Regions from separate parts of the Priestia sp. YIM B13491 genome, predicted to be linked through region 1. Evidence: riboswitches for the same ligand, from Rfam matches in the RefSeq annotation. Region 1 holds a riboswitch; each other region holds the start of a gene.

Region 1 (6,715 bases):
GAAAACAATAAGCTCCGTGAACAAAAGCTGATGTTCTCTCAAGATGAAGGAGTTCGTCCCGGCACAACTGCAGACGTATTAGGAAAACTTCGTCCAGCTTTTTCGGTTAAAGGATCCGTAACAGCTGGAAACTCTTCGCAGACAAGTGACGGAGCTGCATCCGTTTTTCTAATGGATAAAGAACAAGCTGAAGCAGAAGGGTTAAAGCCTTTGCTTAAGTTTCGCTCATTTGCAGTTGGAGGAGTTCCGCCTGAAGTAATGGGGATTGGCCCGATAGCTGCCATTCCTAAAGCTCTTAAACTAGCAGGGCTGGAGCTTTCTGATATTGGATTGTTTGAATTAAATGAAGCATTTGCTTCTCAAGCACTTGGCGTTATTCGTGAATTAAATATTAATGAAGATAAAGTAAATGTAAACGGAGGCGCTATTGCCTTAGGTCATCCATTAGGCTGTACCGGAGCTAAGCTGACTCTTAGCTTAATGCACGAAATGCAGCGTCGAAATGAGCAGTTTGGAATTGTCACGATGTGTATTGGCGGAGGAATGGGAGCTGCTGGTGTATTTGAATTGTTAGCATAATCATTTCAAAGGGGGATATGAACATGTCAAATAAAACAAAACAAATGATTAAAGGTGGAAGCTTTTTAATTGAAGAAGGTGATGCAAGCCGCGTCTACACGCCGGAGGATTATACATCTGAACAAAAGATGATTGCCAAGACGACAGATGAATTTGTAGAAAATGAAGTCCTTCCACAAGTGGAATATTTAGAAAAGCATGAGTTTGACCGTTCTGTAAAGTTATTAAAACAAGCTGGTGAATTAGGCTTGCTTGGTGCAGATGTACCGGAAGAATACGGTGGACTCGGTTTAGATAAAATTACCTCGGCTTTAATTGCTGAAAAAATGTCTCGAGCAGGCGGGTTTTCCATCACTCATGGTGCTCACGTAGGAATTGGGTCATTGCCAATCGTCTTATTTGGAACAGAAGAGCAAAAGCAAGCATATTTACCTGCTTTAGCAGTTGGGGAAAAAATAGCAGCATATGCGTTAACAGAACCTGGTTCTGGTTCCGATGCCCTCGGTGCTCGAACAACAGCTCGCCTTAACGCAGAAGGCACACACTATGTGTTAAATGGAGAAAAGCAGTGGATTACGAATGCCGGATTTGCTGATGTGTTCGTGGTGTATGCGAAAATCGACGGCGATAAATTTTCTGCTTTTATCGTTGAACGCGAATTTCCAGGTGTTTCGGTTGGACCGGAAGAGAAGAAAATGGGAATCAAAAGCTCCTCAACCAGAACGTTGATTCTTGAAGATGCGCTTGTTCCAAAAGAAAACGTGTTAGGTGAAGTTGGCAAAGGGCATGTGATTGCGTTTAACATTTTAAATATTGGGCGCTACAAGCTTGGAGTTGGAGCAGTTGGAGCAGGGAAACGTGCGTTAGAAATCACGTCTCAATATGTTAACCAGCGTCAGCAGTTTAAAACGCCCATTGCTAAATTTTCATTAACCCAAGAAAAAATAGCAACAATGGCTTCTAAATTGTACGCAACTGAAAGCTCCGTCTATCGTACGGTAGGACTTTTTGAAGACCATATGGGCCAGCTTTCAGAAGAACAGCAAAAAGACGGAAAACAAATTGCCGCTTCCATTGCTGAATATGCCATTGAATGCTCATTAAACAAAGTGTTTGCCACGGAATCTCTTGACTACATCGTAGATGAAGGGGTGCAGCTTCACGGAGGCTATGGTTTTATGAGTGAGTATGAAATTGAGCGCCTGTATCGTGATTCCCGCATTAACCGTATTTTTGAAGGAACAAATGAAATTAATCGTCTCTTAGTACCAGGCACGTATTTACGCAAAGCGCTAAAAGGAGAGCTTCCGCTGCTTCAAAAAGCACAAACGCTTCAAGAAGAATTGATGATGCTTATGCCGCAGGAAGTAGGCAATGAGCCGTTAGATCAAGAAAAAATGCTTGTGCAAAATGGGAAGAAAATTGCGCTCTTGCTTTTAGGTCTAGCTGCACAGAAATACGGTAAAGAATTAGAGAAAGAACAAGAAATTCTCGTTAATATTTCCGATATGATTAGTAACGTATATGCAATGGAATCCACTGTTTTACGTACTGAAAAAGCGATTTCCAAAACAGGTGCAGATCAAAACAGCTTGAAGGTAAAATATACGCAAGTATTTTGCCAAGAAGCATTTAATCGAATTGAAGCAGATGCAAAAGAAACGTTAATTGGCGTTGAACAAGGTGATACGCTTAGAGTCATGCTTTCGTCTCTTCGCAAGTTAACGCGCTATACACCAATCAATGTGATTAGCTTAAAGCGCGAGATTGCAAAAACGCTTCTAGAAGTAGAGAAGTTCACAGTTTAAGGGAAAAAGGAGCTCGTTTTACGAGCTCCTTTTTGTTTAAGAAGCCTCTATCTAGGTAAATGATAAAGGATGTGTTAAAATACGAAAAAAGCTTAAAATAAAGGGTGGTTGACGAAATGTCATTATTTTTTTATTCATATCCAAAGTGTGGCACGTGCCGAAAAGCCAAGAAGTGGCTGGATGATAACGGAGTAGCGTATGAAGAAATTCATATTGTAGAAAGCCCGCCAACAAAAGAGCAGCTGCAATCTTATTATCAGAACAGCGGCTTAGAATTAAAAAAATTCTTTAATACAAGCGGTAAAAAATATCGCGAATTAGGGCTTAAAGATAAAGTAAGCAGTGCGAGTGAAGACGAACTGCTGTCTATTCTTGCGTCAGATGGCATGTTAATTAAGCGTCCGCTGCTAACAGATGGACAAAAAGTAACGCTTGGCTTCAAAGAAGAGCAGTTTGAGGACGTGTGGAAGTAAGTTTTCAAATAGAAAATTTTTACCTTTTACGTTACACTGTTAATAGGAAGTTATTTTAGGTTGTAGAAAGTGTTCTCCACGTTGAAGGCGCTTTTTATATAAACAAATTACGATACATATTTTGGAGGGATTAAGATGAGTACACCAAAAGATTTGCGTTATTCTGAAGAGCATGAATGGGTAAAAACAGAAGGAGACGTTGTCCGCGTAGGTATTACGCATTTCGCTCAAGCTGAGCTTGGCGACATCGTATTCGTTGAACTGCCAGAAGTAGGAGCAACAGTAGAAGCTGACGAGCCGTTTGGCAGCGTTGAATCAGTAAAAACAGTTTCTGAGCTTTACGCACCAATTAGCGGTGAAGTTGTAGCAGTAAACGATAACTTAAGCGATAGCCCTGAACTTGTTAATGAATCTCCATACGAAGAAGCATGGATGATTACAATCAAACCGTCTGATGCTTCTCAAGTAGACAAGCTAATGACAGCAGAGCAATACGAAGAAATGACAAACGAAGGATAATACTCCTCCATAAATTGTCTTTATGAAAAGTTTTTGACTGGACACTCTATTAGTAAACAAGCTAAAGGAGTGTCTTTTTATGTTTGAAAAACAAAAAATGGACGTTACAGATCGCGTTACAGCTAAATTTCATGACGGCGGCATGAAATTATATGTTGATAAGCAGCCAATTGGTGAAGTTAGTTACGGAACAAGCGGCAATGAATACCGCTTTGAAGAAGGGTATTCGCAAGAAAATAATAAATTCTACCAATATACAGATGTACAAAAGCAAGGTGAAACGCAAAAATATACAGACTGCGACGAAGAAGCAGGATGGTGCTAAACAGTGGCAACTGCCGCTGTTTTTCTTGTTTTATGGAAACAATATGGCTTAAGCTGCCTTTTAAAACAGTTCTTTCTTGCAAATTTCTTTTAAAAAACAGGTGAACTGTGATACATTAACGAATATTGTATAGCATAAAGAAATGATGTTACTATACAACTGACGATTATGGGTGATGAGAATGGGGCTAATTGAAATTGAAAAAGTAATTATTGTCGAAGGAAAATCAGATAAAAAACGTATCCAAGATATCATTCGAGAACCAATTGAAATTATCTGTACAAACGGTACGATTAGTTTATCAAAGCTGGATGAAATTATTGACTTTACGTTTAACAAAGAGGTATACATACTCGTTGACTCTGATGATTCAGGGAATAAGCTAAGAAAACAATTTAAACGAGAGCTTCCGGAAGCAGAGCATCTATATATTGATAAAATGTACCGAGAGGTTGCTGCCGCCCCTAGACATCACATAGCAACAGTATTACTGAGTGCCAATATCGATGTTAATGCAGAATTTTTAACATAAAAGGAATGAGCAACATGCAAGAATGGAGCGAAAAACAGCTTGACGATCAGTTAAAAGAAGGACAAAGAGCGTTTATCTTTTTCCATACACCTTTTTGCGGGACATGTCAGCTGGCAAAAAAAATGTTAACCGTAGCAGAAGCAATGCTGCCTGGTGTGACCATCGGAATGAGCAATTTAAATTATATGCCTTCAAAAGCAGAAGTATTTTCAATTGAAAGTGTACCTTGTTTGATTGAAGTGAAAAATGGCGAAATGGTAAAAAAACTCTATGCGTTTCATTCCATCGAGCACGTACTTGAAGAGCTTCGATAATCAAACGTTTGTTTAAAATGAAGAAATGGAACGAGAGCAAACCGTTGGGGCTGTTGAAATCTTGGGATATTATCCCAAGAACAAAATCTGTTGACAGCCTATCTGACACATGCTAAAATCACACTCATGAATGTTCATAAATGAATGAATATTTCCCAAAAACAAAATAATTGTTGCGAACTCTTATCAAGAGAGGTGGAGGGACTGAGCCCTGTGAAACCCGGCAACCGTCAGACTAACTGAAATGGTGCCAATTCCTGCAAAGCTATGCGCTTTGAAAGATGAGAGAAAGGATTAAATATCGAGCCTTTCTGTCATGCGCAGAGAGGCTTTTTTAATGGGGAAAATTGTTTTACGGCTTTTTCATCCTATAGGGCAACCTAACATAATTAAGTTTTTACTAAAGAAGGTGAAGAAATATGATTACATTAACAGACGTTACAAAAATTTATCAGGCTAAAAGCGGTCAAGTAACAGCTGTTGATAATGTGAATTTAACCGTTAACCAAGGTGAAATTTACGGAATTATTGGTTATAGCGGAGCGGGTAAAAGTTCTTTAATTCGCTTGCTAAACGGGTTAGAAACACCAACGACAGGAACGGTCGAAGTAGCAGGTAATGATATTGGAAAAATTAAAGGCGGAAAACTCAGAAAAGCTAGACAAGAAATTAGTATGGTGTTTCAGCACTTTAATATCTTGTGGTCGCGTACGGTGCGAGAAAATATTGCCTTTCCGTTAGAAATAGCAGGGATCTCAAAAGAAAAAAGAATGAAACGAGTAGACGAGCTTATCAAGCTAGTCGGGCTTGAAGGGCGTGAAAATGCTTATCCATCACAGCTTAGCGGTGGTCAAAAGCAGCGTGTTGGTATTGCTAGAGCGCTAGCCAATAACCCAAAAGTATTGCTGTGTGATGAAGCAACATCAGCGCTTGATCCTCAAACGACAGATTCTATTTTAGATCTGTTAGTAGATATTAATGAGAAGCTAGGGTTAACCATTGTACTCATTACTCATGAAATGCACGTTATTCGTAAAATTTGTCATCGAGTAGCTGTTATGGAAAATGGGGCAGTGGTAGAAGAAGGGCAAGTGCTAGAAGTATTCAGAAAACCTAAGCAGGCGATTACAAAGCGATTTGTTCAACAGATTTCTGAACCAGAAGAAACGTTTGAAACAATTGAACAAGTACAGGAGTTATATCCAAGCGGGCAAATTATTCAGCTGACGTTTGTTGGCGGAAAAGCAGAGCAACCGCTCATTACAACGATTTTAAAACAGTTTGATGTAACGATTAATATTTTGCAAGGAAAGATTTCTCATACACAAACAGGTTCATACGGAACGTTGTTCGTTCATTTAGACGGAGAATTAACAGAAGTTGAAAAAGTCATTGCATACATTCATGAGCAGCAGGTAGAAGTGGAGGTAATGACAAATGCTTGAGAAACTATTTCCAAACGTTATTTTAGATGATTTTATTCAAGCGACAAATGAAACACTATATATGACGGCTATTTCAGTTATAGCCACGTTTGTTCTAGGTATTTTATTGGGCTTGCTTTTATTTTTAACGTCCAAAGGACAGCTTTGGCAAAACAAACCTTTATATGCCATTGTGTCAGCAGTTGTAAATATCTTTCGTTCCATTCCATTCATTATTTTAATTGTTTTACTGATTCCATTTACCAAAGCATTGGTAGGAAGTATTTTAGGCGCTAATGCAGCGTTACCTGCTTTAATTGTTGGAGCAGCACCATTTTATGCGCGTCTTGTAGAAATTGGTCTGCGCGAAATTGATAAAGGTGTTATTGAAGCTGCTAAATCAATGGGAGCAACAACAAGCACTATTATCTTTAAAGTGCTGTTACCTGAATCGCTGCCAGCTTTAATTTCTGGTTTGACGGTAACGACGATTGCGTTAGTCGGTTATACGGCAATGGCGGGTGTGATTGGAGCTGGAGGTCTCGGGAATCTTGCATATTTAGAAGGATTCCAGCGCAGTCATAATGATGTAACGCTAGCTGCTACGATCTTAATTTTGATTATTGTATTTATTATCCAACTTATTGGAGATGCGATTACTGCAAAAATTGATAAAAGATAAAGGGAGGATTATTTATTATGAAAAAATGGCTTTCGGCTTTAGCATTAACATCTGCGCTA
Region 2 (6,715 bases), on a different contig from region 1:
TTCGAATTCCTCTAACCCTACTGAAAGACGAAGAAGTGAATCAGTAATTCCTTTTTCTTCACGCACTTCTTTTGGGATACTTGCATGAGACATTGTTGCAGGATGCGTTAAAATGGATTCAACTGCACCTAGACTAACGCCAATTGAAGCCAATTTTACTCCTTGTAAAATATGTCGTGCTACCTTTTCATCCTGTACTTGGAAAGAAATCATAGCTCCGTATCCATTTGCTTGTTCTGAAATCAGTTTGTGGTCTGGATGACTTTTTAAGCCTGGATAATATACATGGCTTACTAGAGATTGTTCTTCAAGCCACTTTGCAAACTGCAGCGCTGTTTTTAACTGCTGATCTAAACGAACTTTTAATGTCTTAATTCCTCGAAGCAGTAAAAAACAATCCTGCGGTCCCAAGATAGCACCAAAAGCATTTTGTACAAACTTTACTTCTTCTGCTAGCTTTTCATCGCTTACTACAACTAAACCGCCAATGACGTCACTGTGACCGCTGATATATTTTGTAGCACTATGAATCACAATGTTTACACCAAGGTCAATCGGCTGCTGTAGATAAGGTGTTAAAAACGTGTTATCCACAATTGTAAGGAGATTGCGCTCCTTCGCCAAACTTGCTACTGCTTTAATATCCGTTACCTGTAAAAATGGATTTGAAGGGCTTTCGATATAAATAGCCTTCGTATCCTTTGTGATAGCTTCTTCAACTTTCTCAACCTTCGTTGTATCAACAAAAGTTGTTTTGATACCAAACTTTGAAAATAATCGTGTTAATACACGATATGTCCCGCCGTACGTATCATGTGAAACTAAAATTTCATCCCCCGATTCAAAAATAGATAACACCGATGAGATAGCAGCCATACCTGATGAAAAAGCAAAACCAGCGTATCCATTTTCTAGCTGAGCAATGGTGTTTTCTAAAGCCTCACGAGTTGGATTTCCTGAACGAGAATAGTCATAGCGGCCGTTGTTCGTCTCATCTTCTTGGTTAAATGTAGATACCTGATAAATAGGTACGTTAACCGCTCCAAAATGACCGTCAATTCCTGTATTTGCATGAATTAAGTTCGTACCAAATCTATGTTTATTATTGTTGGTATGCATCAAATGCCTCCTTCAAATCTTTAATTAAATCATCTGCGTGCTCAATTCCAACTGATAATCGCAGTAAACAGTTTGTTACTCCGACACGATTTCGAATTTCTTCCGGAATATCAGCATGTGTTTGACGAGCTGGGAATGTCATTAAACTTTCCACGCCTCCTAAGCTTTCTGCAAATGTAATAACTTTGACATTTTCTAAAAGTACTGACACGATGTCAGGGTGTGAGACAGCAAAAGAAATCATGCCTCCAAATCCAGTTGCTTGTTTCTTCATGATTTCATAGCCTGGATGTGTTTCAAGACCAGGGTAATACACTTTTTCCACGAGATCATGAGCAGTAAGCCAATTTGCAATTTTCAGTGCGTTTTCATTATGCTTTTCCATACGAAGCGCTAGCGTTTTAACACCGCGTAATAACAGCCAGCTATCCTGTGGACCTAAGATTGCCCCAGCTGCATTTTGATAAAAACGAATTTTCTCTCCTAAGCTTCTACATCGAGCCACTACAAGACCAGCAACTACATCATTATGACCCCCAATGTATTTGCTTGCACTATGTATCACAATATCTGCTCCAAGCTCTAAAGGACGCTGATAATAAGGGGACATGAAGGTATTGTCAACGATAGTAAGCAAATCATGCTGTTTAGCTAACGAAATTGCTTCTGGCAAATCAGTCACGTGCATCATTGGATTCGTAGGTGTTTCAATAAATAAAGCTTTTGTGTTGGGACGAAGCGCATCTTTTACTTGCTCGAGATGGGCTGTGTTGACGTACGAAACAGTAATTCCTTGCTCTGAAAAAATTTCATTTAGTACTCGGTACGTTCCTCCGTATAAATCCTCTGATACAATTAAATGATCTCCGTTTTTAAATAGTGCTAAAACTGCCATTACACCTGCCATTCCTGAAGCGAATGCTACTCCTACTTCTCCTTTTTCCAAAGCAGCAATTGCTTCTTCCAATGCTGTACGAGTAGGGTTTGCCGTACGTGCATAGTCAAATCCTGTACTTTGCCCTAAAGCAGGATGAGCAAATGTTGATGCTTGGTAAATGGGTGTTGTAATAGAACCTGTTGAAGGATCACGACCTACTCCTGAACGAACTAATAAAGTTTCAATTTTCATCTATTTCTCTCCTTAACTCAAAATAAAAAACACTCTTCACAGATGGAAGAGTGTTCGTTTATACACGATTTCTCTCATCTGTTAGAACAATACTGATGTTCCACAGGAATTAGCACCGTTCAAATGAATGTTTCATTTGATGGTTGCCGGGCATCGCAGGGCCAGTCCCTCCGCCACTCTTGATAAGAGTTCTATATAATTGTTGGTGGTTAACGTTTGTTGTTAATAACTTTAATAAAGATTTTCTTTATTGTCAACATAATTTTCTAAAAAATTTAAATCATCTCATTTGTTTATTCAATATACCTGTCCTGATAAGCACATAAAAAAAAAGAGACGAAAGCGAGGTCTCTTTTTCTAAGGCAAATGTACAGATTTTACGTGAGCTAACTTCCAATACATACTTTCTCCATTTGCCGTAATTAGTTCAACAATATTATTAGAAACTTCTTTAAGTACGCCAATTTTTTCTGATTGATCCCCTAAATCTAATACGACCAGTTGATTTTCATATTTTTTAAGCTGCTCTTCAAAGTTTCTGACAAAAGGTGCAGAGGCGGGCCTTACTGGGAGCTCTTTGTCACTTAAAGAATAAGGGGTTAACTCATTGCTGTAAGGAGTGAGCCATTTCAAATGATGCAGAGAAACAAAGACATTTTTATACACTGGAGAATAAAACACAAGATAATCATTCAGCACGCTTGTGATATAGCCATGCAATGATTTCCCTCCTGTTACATAAATTTCAATAAATTTCCCTTTTGCCTGCTGTAAAATATTACGATAAGAAATCCGCTGACTTTCTTCTATTAAATTCTCTTCTATTTCACGTAAAACCGTATAGTCTTCTTCAGATACTTCCCGCAAACCATGCATGTGTAAAAGAGGAATATACAAATAATCATGTCCATTATACAAAACCATAATATCTAATCCAAGATCAATAAGTCTGCCAACAAATGTCGTTTTACCTGAAATATCTAACTCCACAATTTTATTGATATAATGATTCATACTCATACTCATTCTCCTCCTTTTTCCCATATGATAGAAAAGGTGCTTTATAAGCACCTTTTATGTTCCATTTCATCATGCTTTCCAACGATAATTTTTCGTTTTAATAACTTTCTCAGCCGGTGTTGAAGAGCGTGAACCCGTACGGCGTCTTCCGGAGCGATCACCTGTGCGTCCTCCCGAGCGGCGTCCTCGAGAACGATCGTCTGTGCGTCCACCCGTGCGGCGTCCTGTACGTTCTCCCGTACGGCTTCCTGTACGCTCTTCTGTAGACTTTGCAGCTTCAGTCTCTCCATTTTCTTCTGTTTCTTCATTATTTTGATTGTTATCGTTTTGCTTAAAAGCCCCTTTTGCTCCTACACAAATGGTTTTAACGTGTCTTGGCTGTAAGCGTAATACTTGATTATTCTGCACAAGTGTAAATGTACCATTTCGGCTTTGTACTAACACGCCCTCTACAGCTTCAGGTCCTCCATTATTGATTGATACCCATTTATGAGAAAGGTGGGCAAAAAGATCGTTAAAGCTTTTGGATTTCATATATTCTGGTTCTTGGCTCACTACGAGTTCATTTGCAGATTGACTAGCTTGATCTCCATTGTTGTTTTGATATTCACTCACACTCTTAACGTGTTCAGTATTAATATAGATGACACCGTCGTCCTCTGTGAGTAATACTATATAAGCAGATTCAAATGAACCTAAGACATCAAGAAGCTGACCTGCTTTTTTCTCAGGTCCACCTTGGTTAACCTGCACATATTTAGTTTTCATTAATGATAAAGTTGTAGCAAAAGTTTTTCCTCGATATAATTCTAATTCTGCGCTAATTCCAGTAAACGTTTGTGCCGAATTTGACATAGTATCTTCAGTTATACTTTTTACATGCGCTAAGTGATAATATACAAGTGTATATTCTTGTTGATTATTATTTTGGTTGTTTTGATTGTTTTGGTTGTTATTTTCACCATCATTGTTATTATTGTTATTGTTGCTTTCCACTGCTAAGATTAAATAATCTGATTGCACGTCAACCAAATAACCTGTTTTAGATTCAGGTCCTCCACGATAAACGGTCACCACTCTTCCTTTTAGGGGTTTGAAGTGAGAAGAATAGCCTTTATCAGGCATTTGTATATTTCGGCTGCGTTTTTGGCTTGATTTTTGGCGCGGGTTTTGATTTTGCCCTTGTTCTTGGCCATAGTAATAGTTACTCATTGTTTTTCCTCCTTATTAGTTATCCTTATTGGTCATTCATACTGTATATATACGTATCATGTACAGCTATTGATTTCCTGCATTTGCCTATTATTAGCAAAATCCACTGTTGCCTATAAAGTGCCTATAAATCTATCTCTTTTTAAAGAGTCAAAAGGTTATTTTCAATATACGCTGTTCGTTCTTTTATAAAAGACAGCATAAATTCGGGTTCTTTATAAAATTGCTCCAAGTTATCTTTTACGTAAGGATCTTTTAATACATAAGGAGCAATATACTCATGCAGTTGATAAATGATTGGTTTCATGCATTCTATTGTAAATTGATTATTTAGAACATTGTTCATTTTTTGAATATATCGCTTTTTAATGCTATTTACCGCCAGTAAGCGAGCTGTAAGCGTATTAAATCCTTGTGCGCGGACATAGTCTCCTTCCATTACTTTCCCATTTACATCTCTTCCCCAAGTTGCATCATAATCCCATGGAATCAGTTCAAAGCGACCGCTTTCATGATTTAGATAGAGGGCATAGTTATGGACAAAACCGTCGTAATTCTGCATACAAATAATACCGACTAACCAAGATAAGTAGCGGTCGACGTTCAGATACTTCTCAATATTCTGTTCGAATTCCGTATTTGTCCACGTATTAAGATTAAATATAAAATTTTCTAATTTTTCCTCATCCCCTTCTCTCACTGCTTTATCTTCATATCCAGATAACAAAGTTGTTTTCGGCCTTTTATCCAAATCGCTCATCAAAGAAAAATTAGCATCTCCGTCCACTGCATAAAATATGGATCCATCCGCTAAATTTCTTTTTTTCAAAAATAGTTCATCTACCGATTCAAGCTGAAGATATATTCCTTCATTTTTCCCATTAATCTTAAGAGTGACAAACTGAGAATGAGGAGATAAAACGTCTAAAGAGGAGAAAAAATCGAGGGACAATTTGTTGCGCATAAGCGATGGATCTTTGTATTCAGCGTTTAGGTGTATTTCTTTGGCACGCTGAAATATTTTTGGAGAATAAAATTCAATATAATATGACTTTTTTTTCATCTTCCGAATGTGGGAGCCTCTTAGCAGCAAATCAATATCGTAGCGTTTTTTGTTAAACTTCATCGTTGCCTGAACCGCTTCTTCTGACCAAATATCTCTTTGTATTTCCTTTAAATCTTTTACATTCACAAACAGAGCGTATTGAGGGATTTCTTTTTGCTTCATTATTCGACCACCTTTCTTCAATTATTAAAGTATATGAAGGGTAAATTCTCCATGATACCCCACCTCATCAACTATTTGCGCAAACTCCACTTTTGACTCATATCAAGGACAAGCATCAGTGCGTATTCTATTAATGCAAGACCTAGTCCAATTGACAAGGAGGTTTTTGTATTGCATATTACACCTGAAAAAATTAAAGAGGCTGCTGAAGCCCTGGAATGTACAGAACTGAAATCTTTTATGTTTCAAGAGCCAACTGCCGGTCCACTAACAAAGCCGGGTCGCTCTTCTCGTAGCACTGGCCGTTCTCGTCGTTCTACTCGTCGTTCTACTCGTCGTTCTACTCGCCGTTCTACTCGCCGTTCTACTCGCCGTTCTACTCGTCGTTCTACTCGCCGTTCTACTCGCCGTTCACGCCGTTCTACTCGTCGTTCACGCCGTTCTACTCGCCGCTCTCGTCGTTCTACTCGCCGCTCTCGTCGTTCTACTCGCCGCTCTCGTCGTTCTACCCGTCGTTCACGCCGTTCTACTCGCCGCTCTCGTCGTTCTACTCGTCGTTCACGTCGTTCTACTCGTCGTTCACGTCGTGCTCGCCGTTCACGCCGCTCTTAATTTTTCTAAACACTCATCTTTATTGCAAAAAAAAGCCGAAGAACCATGAGTGTCTTCGGCGTTTTTTTCCACTTATAGTAGGGCACATTTGGAAATATACTAAGATGGGATGTTATTCATTTTACATAGAGAAGGAGAGGTTTTATGAAAAAAAGCAAGCATCAAATTTCAACTTCATCAACAACAGATGTCGAAGAAGTCAAACGTTTAAATGCTCAGTCCGGATTAACTTACAATGAAGTATTTACACTTCTTGGAGAAAGCTATTTGAAAAATCAAAAGAAAAAATAATAAGCAGGGACTAGAAAACACCTTCTAGTCCTTATACTTTGAAAATCCCGGAAAACCCTTTTACTAGGGATGTTAATTGGTTCATGGCTCCCATCATCTGCCCC
Region 3 (6,715 bases), on a different contig from region 1:
AATAATTGTTTCAATTCTTCTTTAGTTTTTACAAAAAAATATAAAAATATGCCGATACTACTAATATAGATTAGACATTCTATGTCTTTAGATTGTATAGGGGATGAAAAAATGAAAAAAGTTTTTCAAAGTTTACGCATGAAAATGCTATGTATGATTGCAGCCATGGTGGCCATAACATCTACTGTAATTGAAGTAACAAATTATTATCTTATTGTGAAACAAGAGCAAGCAGCTTCGATTACGCTAGTGATTACATTTCTGTTTGTTTCTTTTACAACTACCGTGTTCTATTTTATCATACGTCGCTACATAATTGCGGTTGAAAATTTGTCAAAAACAATGAAAGGGATTTCAAACGGTGATTTATCTGTAGATGTTGTTCCTTTGAAAGGGAAAAATGAGATTAGTACACTCATATCTTCATTTAATGAAATGATGACTCACATGAGAATGCTGCGTCAGAAAATAAGTAAAACAAAGAACACGGTCAGTCATTCCTCAGAGCAATTGCTTGCAAGCATGGAGGAAACAAAAACAGCTGTGACAGAAGTTACGATGTCTATTCAAGAAATTGCTGCGGGTTCTGATAAGCAGTTGCTAAATGTGGTTGAAACCGAGCAAGCTATGGTGGATATGGCCAAGCTGCTTCAGAAAATGACTGATCATTCTTCAAAGGTACAACAATCGATGAACAGAGCCTCTGAACATGCTTCCACTGGCAATGTTTCGGTGAAAGAGGTGACGAATCAAATGAATAAAATCTATGAATCAGTTAAGATATCCACCAGTGAAGTAAAGGGACTCGAAGATCGTTCTACAGAGATTGGACGAATTATTGACACGATTACAAGAATTGCTGAACAAACAAATCTTCTTGCACTTAATGCTGCTATTGAAGCTGCAAGAGCTGGGGAACATGGAAAAGGTTTTGCTGTAGTAGCAGGGGAAGTACGTAAGCTAGCGGAAGAATCTAAAACGTCCGCTATACAAATCAGTCATCTGTTAAAAGAAATTGAAGCGCAGGCAAAGCAGGCTTATCAAAACATGGAAGTCAATACAGAAGAAGTCACACTTGGGATTGCCACTGTCGAAGATGTAACTGAACAATTTTCCACAATCATGGAAGATGTCTTTGCTGCTCAAGAACAAATGAACAAAATGACAAGGGCAACAGGAGAGATTGATGGGTATTCGTTCAAGGTAATGGAGTCTGTCATGGGGCTTTCAGAGGTTGCCAAACAAGCAGCTGCTTATGCTGAAGAAGTAGCAGCGGCTTCACAGGAGGAATTAGCATCTATAGAAGAACTTGTAGTGTTGGCAGCTAATTTAAAAGCTACGGTAAGTGAGTCCTAAAATTTGTCTTGATATGTAACAAATACGCGCAGAAAACTGCGTGTATTTGTTTTATTTATACCCTTTATAGAAAACGATAAATAGAATTGACACGTTATAAAAGCAGTTGTATAGTGAGGCAAGGCGGCAGTCTGTCTTTTTTAATTCTTAGTAAACTTATAAGTTAAATAAAATATTTAAGCACTACATAAGGAGACGAAGAGATGAAAAATGAATTCCGTTTGGCAACAAATGACGACGCAGATAACTTATTGAACTTAACTCTACAAGCATATAAGCCTATTCGAGAGCTAGGTATTCCTTTCTTAGCAGCTACTGCTGATCTTGCTCTTGTTAAGAAAAATATTTCTCAAAACCTTTGCTATGTATATGAAGAAGAGAAAAGAATCGCTGCTACTGTGTCGATACGAATGCCTTGGGGAGAACATCCAGGTCCGTTTGCTGTTCCGCATCTTTGGTGGTTTGCAGTAGACCCGTTGTTTACCAGGAAAGGTGTTGGATCTAAGCTGCTGCATCGAGTAGAAGAAGAGGTAATAAAAAATACGTTTAAATCACCAGGTGTGTCTTTAGGAACAGCAAAAGAACATCCTTGGTTAGTTGAAATGTATGAACGAAAAGGATATGTTCAAGCTAAAGAAAAGCACCTTGCAGAAGACTATACGACCGTATTTCTTTATAAAAAATTCAATGAGGTACACTCTTTGTCGTAAAAGATAGAGAAGTTCTCCAAATTAAGAAATGTGAAAGAGTGATAAATATGACAGATCAATTACTACTAAATGAGCTAATAGACATACGCCGTGAGCTGCACCGGTTTCCAGAGCTTTCAATGAAAGAATATGAAACAACTAAACGTATTAAAAAGTGGTTAAAGCACTATGATATTTCTACAGCGGATACATTCCAATTAGACGTAGGAGCAGTAGCAGAAATTGTGGGAGGAAAGCCGGGACCTACTATCGCTATTCGAGCTGATATTGATGCGCTGCCAATTGAAGAAAAGACCAATCTGCCATTTGCTTCTGAAGTGAACGGTGTGATGCACGCGTGCGGCCATGATTTTCATACGGCTTCTATAATCGGAGCAGCTATCCTTCTTAAAGAGCGTCAGCAGGAGCTTTGCGGCACGGTTCGATTTATCTTTCAGCCAGCTGAAGAAACGGCTTCTGGGGCAAAAATGCTAGTTGAAAAAGGTGTGCTCGAAGGAGTGGAAGCGATATTTGGGATGCATAACAAACCGGATCTTCCTGTAGGAACCATTGGTATCAAACCGGGACCTTTAATGGCAAGTGTTGATCGTTTTGAAATTGACGTCAAAGGAGTAGGAGGTCACGCGGGTATTCCTGAAAAAACAATAGATCCGATTGCTGCTGCTGGTCAAATTGTTACTAGTTTACAAACCATTGTCAGCCGTAATCTCAGCCCCTTTCAAAATGTTGTTGTCAGCATAACTCAAATCCATGGAGGGAGCTCGTGGAACGTCATTCCTGACAAAGTAACGCTTGAAGGAACGGTGCGTACCTTTCAAGAAGAAGCAAGAGAAAAAATACCGGCTCTTATGAAACGAACTGCTGAAGGGATTGGGGCAGCTTTCGGGGCTTCAGTAGACGTTAAATGGTATCCATATCTTCCTGTAGTGAACAATGATGATACGCTGGAAAAACTGGCTACTAAAGCGGCAGAGGATCTTAGTTACCAAGTCGTAGAAGCTGAACAATCGCCTGGAGGAGAAGACTTTGCCGTATATCAGCAGCATGTACCAGGATTTTTTGTATGGATGGGTACAGCTGGAGAATATGAATGGCACCATCCTTCTTTTTCATTAAATGAAGAGGCATTGCTTGTAGCAGCTTCTTATTTTGCTAATCTCAGCTTTCATTTTTTGAATTCATTCCATTACCAAAAAAATTAAAATATTTTTATTTTTCTATTTACGCGGATGAAATTGTTTGATAAAATAAATTTTAAATTAAAAAAGTTATCACGAGTGGACGAGAGATCTGGCTCTTTGACTCCACAGCAACCTACGAATGTAAGGTGCTCCTACCAGCAAAGCATGTGCTTTGGGTGATAAAACGGGTGAAAAACTCATTTTGCATCAAAGCAAAATGAGTTTTTTTTATTTTTCTAAAAGGAGAGGGTTTTATGAGTCATACAGCAGTTGCAGCACATACAGGAGAGAAAGCATTAAAGGAAGCAGTGAAATTATTAGGAAAGCATTATCAAGTAGCTTATCGTGAGTTAGAAACATTTTATGAAATTGTGGTCGAAAACCATGTTCGTACATATGCTGTAGGCATAGATATTAAAGATGTACAAAAAGCAAATGAACTAGAAATTTATTCATCATGCTGTTCCAAGCTTGAGCGAGTAGGCTGTCTTTTATAGAAAAAGTCTGCTCGCGCCTCTATTTTTTAAGTGGTTTTAAATAGAAAGCATGGTTTTTGACAAGCAAAGAATCTGGTGGGTATAATCAATACTCACTAGGTTTTAAAATTGATTGTAAATTGTCGAAATTTTTACGCAAATTAAAGGTTACATTCGAAATGAATTGTGGTATGTTATAAAACAAGAATATTTTATGAAAGGAGCATTGAAATGGAAATGTCTCTTGAACACGGAAACGATGCAGGAAGCGAACAGCTTATTGATCGTATCCTAGACTTTTTAGAAGATGACCAAAAGTAAAAAAAGAGTGTGCGGTGCTATCCCTAGCCGCGCACTCTTTTTTTATCATGTGTGTAAAGGCAGCGCCATACTATGATACATAGGGATAGAATGAAAGGGTCTCTGTCAAAGGGATTGACGAATGGTTTTGTTTGATAGAAAATTTAGAAAAAGGAAAGAGATGAAGGGTATGTCGAACAAAACATCTTTGTATCAAACAAAAGAACAGTTAAAAAAACTTGTAAGCGAATTGGTTTCTATACCTAGCGTGACAGGAACGATGGCAGAAGTTGAAATGGCTGAATCGATAGCGTCGTATTTATTGAAGCTGCCTTACTTTCAAAAAAACGAGCAAGTCGAGCTTCATTCAACAGGAGACGGGCGATCGATTGTCACAGCTTTTGTTCAAGGGGAAAATACGAATAAAACAGTTGTACTCGTAAGTCATTACGATGTAGTGGATGTACAAGATTATGGACAGTGGAAAAAGGATGCTTTTCACGCTGATACATTAACGAGTACTTTTTATAACCATATGGAACAAGTTCCGGCGCACGTACAAAAAGATATGATAAAAGGAGACTGGCTTTTTGGCCGAGGAACGATGGACATGAAAGCAGGCATTGCCCTGCATATCAGTATGGTTGAACGAGCATGCAACGGAGAGTTTGACGGAAACATCCTGCTGCTGTCGGTACCGGATGAAGAAGTAAATTCGCTTGGGATGAGAAAAGCAGTGCCTGTTCTTTTAGAACTTGCCCGCAAACATCAGCTGGATTTTTCTCTCATGCTAAATGCAGAACCGGTGTTCAGCCGCTATCCTGGAGATCAAACGAACTATGTGTACTCAGGATCAATTGGGAAGATCATGCCAAGCTTTTTGTGTTATGGAAAAGAAACTCATGTAGGGGAACCGCTAGCTGGTTTAAATGCTAATTTACTAGCTTCTTATTTAACAAAAGAAATAGAATTAAACGTTGATTTTTGCGAAAAAGTAAGAGATGAAACGAGTCCACCTCCTACGGTGCTGATACAAAAAGATTTAAAAGAAGAGTATTCAGTTCAAGTTCCGCACTCTGCCGTTGTCTTATTTAATTTATTTATGTTAAACCGCTCTCTTAAAGAAGTAACAGATCTGCTGTTGAAATCGGCTGACAAAGCGGCTTTGAATGTAAAAAAACATTATAATAAAGCCGTTAGGCAGTACGCTGCGGGAATGGAGAGTTCATCTCTTGACGTGAACGTATGGACGTATGAAGAACTTTATACTCATGCAGTCAAACAGCACGGTGAAAAATATGTGCAAGAAATGGAAGCAGCACTTTTGGCACAAGAGGAGGATGACAGAAATAAAACCATTAACTTAGTAAACTCTTTAGCTGGTTTATGTAAAGAAGCAGCTCCGATGATGGTCTTATTTTTTACGCCGCCTTTTTATCCGGCCGTTTGTTCACATGATGACCCCTTTGTACAAGAGATTTTGTCAAACGTACAGGCAACTGCCAAAGAGCAGTTCCAAGTGGAGCTAGTTGAACAAAGTTATTTTGGCGGAATTTCGGATTTAAGCTATGCCAGCCTGCAGCATCCGCTTCATACATTTAACACGTTAGTAGCCAATATGCCGCTATGGAATAAAGGGTATCATATCCCGCTAGAAGAGCTAGAGGAGCTGAAGATGCCGGTGCTGAACATTGGACCGCTGGGAAGAGATGCGCATCAATGGACCGAAAGATTAGACGTTCAGTATTCCTTTGAAATTTTGCCTCATTTCATTTATCAAGCTATAAAAGAAGCGCAGAAATAAACATCCGCCTGCGGATGTTTATTTGTTGAATTTAAAAGAAGCTCCTTGTACGGTAATTTGTTGCGGTGTTAGAGCGTGATCCAATTCAACCAAAAATGGACGCTCTCCAACTTTTTTTAATGTATCATGGACAACACCTTGTGTTCCGCTGCAAAAAATAAGGTTTCCTCCATTGACATATAGTTTTTGACAACGTGCATCAAGCAAAGAGTCTTTGTAGCTTTCACCAGACTGAACGTCCAGCAGTTTCGTCCACTTGCTGATGGATTCTTCGAGGTTATGTACAGCACAGTAAATATTTTTTAGCTGCAGCTGACCAGCTTGGTGAGAAGAAAGATCTGCTAGCTTTGGCTTGCGTTTTTCTTCTGGTTCACCCCATTCAATAAAAAAAGGAAGAGGCAGGGAATCGTGATCAGCTTCAATAAAACACATTTTCCATTGAAGTCTTTCTCCATCATTGGTTTGGCGAGAACCCGCTACAGGACCTTTTACAGTGACGTTCTTGTTTTCCAGCTCTTTTATCAGCAAATCCATATCATCTGTACGAAGTGCAAATCGGCCAAAATGACCAACCGGTGTATGTTCGTTAACAAGCTGCTGAATAAGGTCATTATCTGTAACGTTTTGAGCTAACGCGATATCTCTAAGCCCAAGCCATTCAATATAGCTGAGGTTAAAATAAGCCAACGTGTTAAAAGTGCCCCATTTTTCATGGATGCCGCCTTTAATGACATGTATTCCGTATTCGTTTAGTTCTTTCTGAGCTTTAATAGGGTCAGGTGAAAAATGAACAAGATGATCAAAAGATAAGTGCATGGATAGGCCTCCTTTTAAAAGAGATTCTTTCCCATTATTATACGTTGTTTTCCTTTTCAAGAGGAGTAAAAC

What was found. A riboswitch is a leader RNA that binds a small molecule or an ion and turns the genes downstream of it on or off. The one in region 1 is predicted to bind S-adenosylmethionine.
Region 2: another riboswitch for S-adenosylmethionine. It lies ahead of ACFX4E_RS06750 (trans-sulfuration enzyme family protein); the one in region 1 lies ahead of ACFX4E_RS18860 (methionine ABC transporter ATP-binding protein).
Region 3: another riboswitch for S-adenosylmethionine. It lies ahead of ACFX4E_RS07825 (hypothetical protein); the one in region 1 lies ahead of ACFX4E_RS18860 (methionine ABC transporter ATP-binding protein).

Annotation. Positions count from the first base shown of each region.
Region 1 covers NZ_JBHZOR010000005.1:65,814-72,528, reverse strand. The annotation lists gene ACFX4E_RS18895 (acetyl-CoA C-acetyltransferase) at 1-579, shown strand, start outside; gene ACFX4E_RS18890 (acyl-CoA dehydrogenase family protein) at 603-2,387, shown strand; gene ACFX4E_RS18885 (arsenate reductase family protein) at 2,504-2,860, shown strand; gene gcvH (glycine cleavage system protein GcvH) at 2,996-3,379, shown strand; gene ACFX4E_RS18875 (YusG family protein) at 3,459-3,704, shown strand; gene ACFX4E_RS18870 (toprim domain-containing protein) at 3,886-4,236, shown strand; gene ACFX4E_RS18865 (thioredoxin family protein) at 4,251-4,550, shown strand; SAM riboswitch class I at 4,731-4,838, shown strand; gene ACFX4E_RS18860 (methionine ABC transporter ATP-binding protein) at 4,970-5,995, shown strand; gene ACFX4E_RS18855 (methionine ABC transporter permease) at 5,988-6,656, shown strand; gene ACFX4E_RS18850 (MetQ/NlpA family ABC transporter substrate-binding protein) at 6,674-6,715, shown strand, end outside.
Region 2 covers NZ_JBHZOR010000002.1:110,363-117,077, forward strand. The annotation lists gene ACFX4E_RS06745 (trans-sulfuration enzyme family protein) at 1-1,119, opposite strand, end outside; gene ACFX4E_RS06750 (trans-sulfuration enzyme family protein) at 1,103-2,248, opposite strand; SAM riboswitch class I at 2,320-2,437, opposite strand; gene ACFX4E_RS06755 (hypothetical protein) at 2,606-3,268, opposite strand; gene ACFX4E_RS06760 (spore coat protein) at 3,338-4,393, opposite strand; gene ACFX4E_RS06765 (CotH kinase family protein) at 4,623-5,708, opposite strand; gene ACFX4E_RS06770 (CotG/ExsB N-terminal domain-containing protein) at 5,880-6,320, shown strand; gene ACFX4E_RS06775 (hypothetical protein) at 6,465-6,611, shown strand; gene ACFX4E_RS06780 (YppG family protein) at 6,643-6,715, opposite strand, start outside.
Region 3 covers NZ_JBHZOR010000002.1:319,237-325,951, reverse strand. The annotation lists gene ACFX4E_RS07840 (methyl-accepting chemotaxis protein) at 112-1,356, shown strand; gene ACFX4E_RS07835 (GNAT family N-acetyltransferase) at 1,560-2,066, shown strand; gene ACFX4E_RS07830 (amidohydrolase) at 2,114-3,268, shown strand; SAM riboswitch class I at 3,332-3,433, shown strand; gene ACFX4E_RS07825 (hypothetical protein) at 3,502-3,744, shown strand; gene ACFX4E_RS07820 (M20/M25/M40 family metallo-hydrolase) at 4,214-5,827, shown strand; gene ACFX4E_RS07815 (VOC family protein) at 5,846-6,643, opposite strand.